Regions from separate parts of the Agathobacter sp. LCP21S3_B2 genome, predicted to be linked through region 1. Evidence: a T-box and tRNA genes for the amino acid it is inferred to sense, from the RefSeq annotation. Region 1 holds a T-box; the other holds one or more tRNA genes.

The links. The T-box of region 1 lies ahead of pheS (phenylalanine--tRNA ligase subunit alpha). A T-box ahead of a tRNA ligase gene usually reads a tRNA of that ligase, here a tRNA-Phe.
Region 2: it encodes a tRNA-Phe, which carries the amino acid that the T-box ahead of pheS (phenylalanine--tRNA ligase subunit alpha) is inferred to sense. The anticodon was not compared.

What each region holds. Positions count from the first base shown of each region.
Region 1 covers NZ_JBQKGQ010000001.1:17,496-21,921, reverse strand. Annotated here, with positions in the region: gene pheT (phenylalanine--tRNA ligase subunit beta) at 1-1,513, opposite strand, end outside; gene pheS (phenylalanine--tRNA ligase subunit alpha) at 1,552-2,577, opposite strand; T-box leader at 2,684-2,913, opposite strand; gene ACTQ1L_RS00085 (RsmB/NOP family class I SAM-dependent RNA methyltransferase) at 3,018-4,426, opposite strand, start outside.
Region 2 covers NZ_JBQKGQ010000008.1:47,697-52,122, forward strand. Annotated here, with positions in the region: gene ACTQ1L_RS07330 (hypothetical protein) at 1-846, shown strand, start outside; gene ACTQ1L_RS07335 (HPr family phosphocarrier protein) at 1,006-1,260, shown strand; gene ACTQ1L_RS07340 (DUF6465 family protein) at 1,284-1,760, shown strand; tRNA gene ACTQ1L_RS07345 (tRNA-Gly) at 1,925-1,995, opposite strand; tRNA gene ACTQ1L_RS07350 (tRNA-Phe) at 2,022-2,094, opposite strand; gene ACTQ1L_RS07355 (NAD(P)H-dependent flavin oxidoreductase) at 2,440-3,501, shown strand; gene ACTQ1L_RS07360 (amylo-alpha-1,6-glucosidase) at 3,476-4,426, opposite strand, start outside.

The sequences.
Region 1 (4,426 bases):
GTCCTCCGAGTGTAACCTGTGCCGTAGGCATGAATGCAGGAATGACATGATCATAGCCATACATACGGATAACCTCCTCGGCCACATCCGGATAATCCTCCATATCCTCACGGTATGCAGGAATCATAAGTGTCAGCTCATCGCCGCTTACAACCGGTGCAAAGCCTAAATTTGTGAGTATTCTCACGATATCCTCTGTAGGAACCTCTATTCCAAGCACACCGTTTACCTTTGCAATAGAAACCTTCATCTCTTTTGGCTCAAGTGAGTTTCCAGTAGTCACCTCAATGTGAGTTGAAGAAACCTTACCACAGCCAAGCTCCTCTATCAGGTGAAGTGCTCTCTTCATAGCCATCGCTGTTGTGTACTCGTTTACGCCCTTTGAGTAAAGTGCACTCGAATCAGATGACTGTCCCAACGCACGTGAGCTCTTTCTGATATTGTCTCTTGCAAATTTTGCAGACTCAAACATCACCTCTGTGGTTCCGTCGTTAATCTCAGAGTTTAAGCCGCCCATGATACCGGCGAGCGCAACTGGCTTCTTTCCATCACAGATAACGAGGTTATTGCTGTTTAACTCAAATTCCTTCTCATCAAGTGTGACAATTTTCTCTCCATCGTTTGCACGTCTTACTACAATCTCATCTCCCTCAAGGTATGAGTAATCAAAGGCATGCATTGGCTGTCCGAGCTCTTTTAAAACAAAGTTAGTGATGTCTACTACATTTGAGATAGAGCCTATTCCGACAAGTGCAAGACGTTTTCTCATCCATGCAGGTGACTCGGAGATTTTTACATCATGTACATAGTGAGCTGTGTAGCGAGGGCAGATGTCCTGTGCAAGAACCGAAACCTTGAAGTTTTCCTTCTTCACATCATCAGCAGTATAGTCAAGTGCAGGCTCCTTAAGCTCTTTTCCCAAAACAGCAGCAACCTCTCTTGCCATGCCATATATACACTGGCAGTCAGGTCTGTTTGCTGTGATTGCAATATCAAAAATCCAGTCATCAAGGCCGAGGATATGTTTTACATCATCTCCCGCCTTAGCATCCTCAGGTAAAACCAAAAGTCCGTTGTAGCCTGCACCAGGATAGAGGTCCTCATTTAAGCCAAGCTCTACGCCTGAGCATAACATTCCATATGAATCATATCCACGCAGCTTGCCCTGCTTTATCTCCATCACGCCCTCTACTGTAACGTGATCCTTTGCTGTGGCATATACTGTGGCACCGATAAGTGCGAGAGGATATTTGCCACCTGCCTTTACATTGTCCGCTCCACAGCAGATCTGGAATGTGCCATGTGCTCCAGCATTTACCTGACACAGGCTTAGGTGTGTCTCAGGAATCGGCTCACATTTTTCTACAAGACCGACTACTACGTTTGAGATATCCTTTCCCACCTCATATGATTCCTCAACCTCGAAACCACATGAGAATAATTTTTCCTCTAACTCCTTTGGTGTTACATCTATATCTACATAATCTTTTAACCAGCTAAGTGGTGTTAACATAATTTTTGCCTCCTGTTATATATTCAAGAAAAATGAATCTAGTTGTCATCAATCTGGTCTAATACCCTAAGGTCTGACTCGAATAAAAGCTTGATGTTGTTAATTCCGTATTTAAGCATTGCAATACGCTCAAGACCGATACCAAATGCAAAACCACTGTACTCATTTGTGTCTATGCCACAGCCCTCAAGCACCTTTTTATTTACTACGCCTGCACCAAGCACCTCAATCCAACCTGTGCCCTTGCATAAAGAGCAGCCCTTGCCATGGCACTGGAAACAGCTTACATCAACCTCTACAGACGGCTCTGTAAATGGGAAGTATGAAGGACGAAGACGAGTTGTGACATTATTTCCGAACATCTTCTTTACAAGCTGGTCAAGCATACCCTTTAAATCGCAGAGTGTGATGCCCTTATCTACCACAAGTCCCTCCATCTGTGTGAACATAGGAGAATGTGTCGCATCATCATCCGAACGGAAAACCTTACCCGGTGAAACAACCTTGATAGGTGGCTTCTTTGCTTCCATAACGTGAATCTGTCCTGCTGAGGTCTGTGTACGAAGTAAGAACTCAGGTGATAAGTAGAATGTATCCTGCATATCACGCGCCGGATGATCCTTTGGAGTATTTAAAGCTGTAAAATTATAGTAATCATTCTCGATTTCTGTTCCCTCGTAAACCTCAAAGCCCATAGATGTGAAAATCTCTGAGAGCTGGTCCTTTACCTGTGTTACAGGATGAAGATTACCCTTTTGGCTTCTCTTTGCAGGCATAGTGACATCTATTTTCTCTCTCTCATACTTGCGCTTAAGTGCCTCTGCCTCAAATTTCTTAACCTTCTCATCAAGAAGCTTCTCAACTGCCTCACGTGTCTCATTGACCCACTGGCCTACCTTTGGTCTCTCATCAGGAGCAACATCCTTCATGCCCTTTAAGACTGCTGTGAGCTCACCCTTCTTTCCAAGAATTGCAGCACGCACATCATTTAATTTTTCAAGACCGTCAGCCTTATCAATTTCAGCAAGTGCTTTTTCTCTGATCTGTTGAATTTTGTCTCTCATCGAATTTCACCTCATAATATTTTTCTTAATTTGCATAAACTCGTAACTCCAAGCTTGAATTCGCCGTTTATGCGATAAAAAACGTCCCTGCATGGCTATTAAACCATGCAGGGACGAAAATTCCGCGATACCACCCTGATTTCCATTGAAGAAATATCCAATGGACTCTCATTGATATGTGTAACGTACATAACACGTCATGAACTACTGTGCTTCATCCATGCAGCTTCAGTGTGAACTTCAATCAATAGCCTTTTTGTAAGACTGCTTTCAGCCGGTGACAATCTCTCTCTGGTCAAAGTACTATAATCTACTATGCACCTTCATTGCTTTTATTATATATATCTGCGATATATATCGCAAATGCTTATGTCTTAATAACACATAAGTCATTTTAGCACAATCTCTATATTTTGCAAGTAAAAATTTTTCTATTTTCTTTATATTTTATTTCTAAGTCCCTTAGGATAATGGTTTTTAACCTGTGTGCCATTCACCTTGCCCCAGCCGGCCGGATATCCATCTACACATACAAGTGCCCAGCCCTTTTTGCATTCAGCCGCCTGCTCACCAGATAACATGACTGACTGACCATTGAAAAAGCCTGTTGTCTGCGGATCATCCCAGGTAAGCTTTACTACGTTTTTAGCCTCACTTAGCTTAAGCGCAAGTGCAAGCGAATGCGACGGCTCAAAGCGCTGTTTTTTGAACTCTCCTATATGAAGCCCTGCGCGCTGCACCTTAAGACCCTTAATATCCACTTCCATATCAGGCAGCCTGTAGAGCTGCTCCCCAAACATGACAAGCCTTGAGTTTTTTATCCATGCTGCCATATTCTCTGATATGGTCTCATCAAGAAACTCTGAGAGAAGCTTCATATTTTCTTTTGTGAGAGCCGGCTTTGTTTCATTTTTCCTGTTCTTACTATTTTTGTTCTTTTTGGTTTTCCTGTCAGCTTTAAGGCCTGTGTCCTCTACTTTATTACAGCTATCCTCGCATACATCATAACCCGCATCAAGCTCATTAACACTGCCTCTTCTCACAAGCTTTGCCACAAAATGTCCCTCTCCGTCCACCTTATGCGGCCAGAAGCGCTCCATCTCTTCAAGTGTAAAATCAGGATGTCTCTCCAAAAAATACTCCATTACATCCTCATTTTCTTCCTTCGAGAATGTGCAGGTGCTGTATACTATCACGCCTCCCGGCTTAAGCATCACTGCGGCATTGTCCAGTATTTCCTTCTGCCTTGCCGCACAGATTGCCACATTTTCCATGCTCCACTGCTCCACGGCCTCAGGCAGCTTTCGAAACATTCCCTCTCCTGAGCATGGTGCATCCACCTGTATAGCATTAAAAAAGCCTGGGAAATGTGAAGCAAGCACAAAGCTGTCCTCATTTGTCACAATCGCATTTTTGATTCCCATACGCTCTATATTCTGCGACAAAATCCGGCTTCTTTGTGTGTTAATCTCATTTGATACCAAAAGTCCGTTGTCTCCTAAATATGTGGCAAGCTGTGTGCTCTTTCCACCGGGTGCTGCGCACAGGTCAAGCACTCTCATGCCCGGCTTTGGGGCTAAAAGAGCAGCCGCCGACATGGCACTTGGCTCCTGTATGTAGTAAAGCCCCATCTCATGATACGGATGCTTCCCCGGACGCACTTTCTCATCAAAGTAATATGCCTCATTTGCCCACGAAACCCTTTTATCTGAAGAAATTCCAAGTACCTTCAATATCCGCATTATTTCTTCAGGGCTTTGCACTTTTAAGGTATTGAATCTGAGCGCCTGAAATCTGTTATTGTCATAGCTGTATAAGAAATCATCCCACTCATCACCCAGAAAGGCCT
Region 2 (4,426 bases), on a different contig from region 1:
GCAAGCGGATATGTTGAAAAAATATCGGTTGACGGTTATACAATAACAATTGATCTTATTGCACCGAATAATGGAGTATATTCAGAGATCGGCCAGGATACAATTATGAACAGGGAGGCTGATTCAAAACAGAAGGTATCGTTGGAGCAAAGCCAGTCTGATACAAAGCTTACAACACGCGTAATCGCACTGACCGATGCACAAAAGCCGGAAAAGGTAAAGCAGCTGACAGCGCAGCCGACCATAAGCTCAAAGGATACAACCGTGACGCTTGAGCAGGATGAAAATGTGGAGCGTTTCTATGTGTATGCAAAGGGTGAGGTGACGGCAGCAACTGATAATGTATCCGATGCGATAAAGCAGGCTAACGACAATATGGGAGTTGTTGTTGATAATAATCAGCAGTATGTGTGGATGAGAGCCAGAAAGAATGCGGTAAATGCCTTTACAAATATTTCAGCCAATGAAACAGACAGGGATGCCGGTTCAGTGGTCAAGGCGGTCAGCGCCATGCTTGGATATAATGATGTGACAGTGAGTGTGTCAGAGCTTATAAACTCCGGAAACAGTGTGGTTGATGTGCTCAAAAATAATCTGTCCGACAAAGAGATATTGGATTTGCAGGGAGTAACCTCAGAGGATATTTTGTTTTATGTCAGCCGGGGCAATCCGGTGTTTGCGATGACAGGAAATTCATCTGCTGTACTTGTGACAGGATACTCAGCTACAGGTACATTGTATTATTATAATCCGGATAACGGAGCTACAGAGGCAAAGAGCTTTGAGGATGCAGATAAGATGTTCTATAACGGAGGGCTGCATTTTATCACATACATGGCCAAATAAATCAATAAACTATTGTGAAAATGCCTATTTTATTGTATTAAAAGTAATACATTTAGGTAATGTTTAACAGAAATCTGGTAAGGCATTGAAAAGCTGATACAATTGGGCTATATTAAATAAGTGTGAAACTAGTTTAAACGTGAGTTTTAAGGAGAACGTATGAGTAAGAAAAGTATTGTCGTAACAAAAGTATCTGAGGGTCATGACAATCCAATTGCAGAGCTTGTTCAGGTGGCGTGCAAGTTCGACAGCGAGATTACATTGGAAAGTGAGAACCGCAAGATTAATGCCAAGAGTATTATGGGAATTATGGCATTTAATCCTTCAGATGGAATGAATGTTGATATCGTTACAAAGGGTGACGATGAGCAGGAAGCATTAGTAGCAATTGAAAACTTTTTAGTATGTGAATAAGTGCGCGTGAGGAGGAAAATAGTATGCGTAAAAAGAATAATTCAAAGACAATGAAGCAGGTAGTAGCACCGGTTGAGACAAAAAAAGAAGAAGTAAAGACATCTGTAGCGTCAGAGCCAAAGACTGATGTAAAGAATGAAGTAGAAAAAGCCGTAGAGAAGACAACAGAGAAGGTTGAGAAGGCAGTAGAGAAGACAACAGAGAAGGTTGCTGAGAAAGCGGCTGAGGTTAAGGCAGATATCAAGGAAACTGTTAAGAAGACAACAGTAAAAGCTACAAAGGCTGCAAAGAAAGAGCCTGTAAAGCCTGAAATTATCGTTCAGTACCAGAACAGCGAGGTTGACACAGCAGCTATCGAGGAGCGTGTTAAGGCTCAGTTCGTTGCAGAGGGACATAAGGCAGGTTTCATCAGAAAGCTCAGCATCTACATCAAGCCTGAGGAATATTCTGCATACTATGTTATCAATGATAAGTTTTCTGGTCGTGTAGATTTATTCTAATCAGATATAATCAAATAATCAGAAATACATATTTATCAAGCGTAAATAAAAAGCCGATGCATTCGTTTAAATACGATGTATCGGCTTTTTTATGGTGCAGTGGCGCATATAAAAAATACTGTCAGAGCTTTCGTCTGAACAGTACGTAAAAAGGGCAGCAAAAAAGCGGGTGATGGGAATCGAACCCACGTATCCAGCTTGGAAGGCTGGTGTTCTACCATTGAACTACACCCGCATAGGAATATTTAATTTGTTGTATAATGCCCAGTTCCGGAATCGAACCAGAGACACACGGATTTTCAGTCCGTTGCTCTACCAACTGAGCTAACTGGGCTTGTCTCACAACAAAAAATATTTTACACGATTTGTATGTGGATGTCAATATAAAATTTCGAGAATTATTATATTTAATAAACAATTCTGGATAGTTACAAAAAACAAGAAAAGTAGTATTGAAAACCATATAAAATAGAAAATAATATAATTTTATCTTGACATGAATACCGTAAAGGAATATCATGTATATATGTTTGATTATCAAATAATTTGAATATCAAATATAAAACAAAAATGAATATGTATAAGCGCTTTAGTGTTTCCACAGCCTGAGATGCAAAAAGGCAGATGGAGCATAAATATAGAATGTATGAGTTTATACAGGAATTCGGAGGTACATATTATGTTGAGAGAACTGAGAATCGGAGATATGGTTGCAAAGCTTCCTATTATACAGGGCGGTATGGGAGTTGGAGTGAGCCTTAGCAGACTGGCCGGAGCTGTTGCCAAGGAAGGTGGTGTCGGTGTGATTTCCACTGCCCAGATTGGCTTTGAGGAGCCGGAGTTTGAAAAGGACCAGGCGAAGGCTAACCTGATTGCTATCAAGAAGCATATTAAGAGGGCGAAGGAGCTTGCCTGTGGATATGGAATGGTAGGTGTCAATATCATGGTGGCTCTTAAGCATTACAAGGAGCATGTTCTGGCTGCGGTTGAAGCAGGGGCTGATGTTATTATAAGCGGAGCAGGACTTCCGATGGAGCTGCCTGAGCTTGTTGATGAGAAATCGCATACAAAGATTGCACCTATTGTTTCCTCAAAGAGAGCTGCAAACCTGATTCTTAAAATGTGGGCACACAGATACAACCGCACAGCAGACTTTATTGTTATCGAGGGACCAAAGGCCGGTGGACATCTGGGCTTTTCCAAAGAGCAGCTTGCAGATATCAAGCATATGGATTATGACAGCGAGATTAAGGAAATTATTAAATGCACAAAGACATATGAGGAGAAGTTTAAAAAGCACATTCCGGTAATTGTAGCGGGCGGAGTGTTTACACACGAGGATGTCATGCACTGCATGGAGCTTGGAGCCGACGGAGTGCAGGTGGCAAGCCGTTTTGTGGCGACAGAGGAGTGTGACGCATCGGATGCCTACAAGCAGGCGTATCTGGCTGCGAAGGAGTCTGATGCACAGATTATACAAAGCCCTGTAGGAATGCCGGGGCGTGCTGTCAGAAATGAGTTTATCAGGGATTTGGAAAAGAAAAAGCAGCCTATCACAAAGTGCTACAATTGTCTTGAGAAATGTAACCCTGCAAAAGTGCCTTACTGTATTACGAAGGCACTGATTGCAGCGGTTAAAGGAGATATGCAAAATGGTCTGGTATTCTGCGGTGCCAATGTGGGCCACATAAACCGGATTACCACGGTACACGAGCTTATGAGTGAGCTTGTGGGAGCATAGGAAGTACATCCTCGCAGTAGCAGCGGAGTATTTCACCTACGCTCCATGCCTGTGCATAGCAGCCACGGCCGTTGTGAGGGGCATCGCCGTCAAATATTTCACATATTGAGCCGATACAGTTGTTAAGCAGATGCTCCCTTACAGGGTCAAGCAGCTTGTCGGCGCATAAAGCGGTCGCCTTCGTGCGGCCGTTTACCTTTACATAGGCACTGATAAAAGCACCGAGCAGAAAGCCCCAGGCTGTTCCCTGATGATAGGCATGGTCACGCTTTGAGAGAGAGCCAATGTAAATCGGATGGTAATCCTTGTGGTCAGGATAGAGTGAACGCAGTCCACAGCCCACATACAGCTTGTCCATTACCGTATCCACAATTGCTTTTTCACGCTCCCTGTCAAGCATGGTAAATGGCAGGCTTACGGCATAAATCTGGTTTGGGCGGATAGTATCGTCATCCTCGTCAACCACATCATACAGGCAGCCTGTGTTTTCATTCCAGAAGCGCTTGTTGAATGAATCCTTTACGAGTGAAGCAAGCTGTCTGTAGCTGTCATCATTATCGCCAAACTTAGCCTGTAGCATATCCATGGTGCAAAGTGCGTTGTACCAAAGTGCATTTATTTCGACAGGCTTGCCATGACGAGGTGTAGCAACCCAGTCGCCGACACGCACATCCATCCATGTGACCTGGTCGAGTCCACTTCCGGCGTGAATAAGCCCGTCGGTATCCATATATATGGAAAAATCAGTGCCTTTTTTGTAGGTAGAGATGATATCCTTTAAGCAAGGATAAATATCCTTCTTTATAAATTCATAGGCATCCGGGGTATTTACATATTCAAGATATTTGTAGACAGCATAAAAATACCACAGTGATGCATCTACAGTGTTGTAAAGAGGCTTAAGTCCACTGTCCGGGAACATATT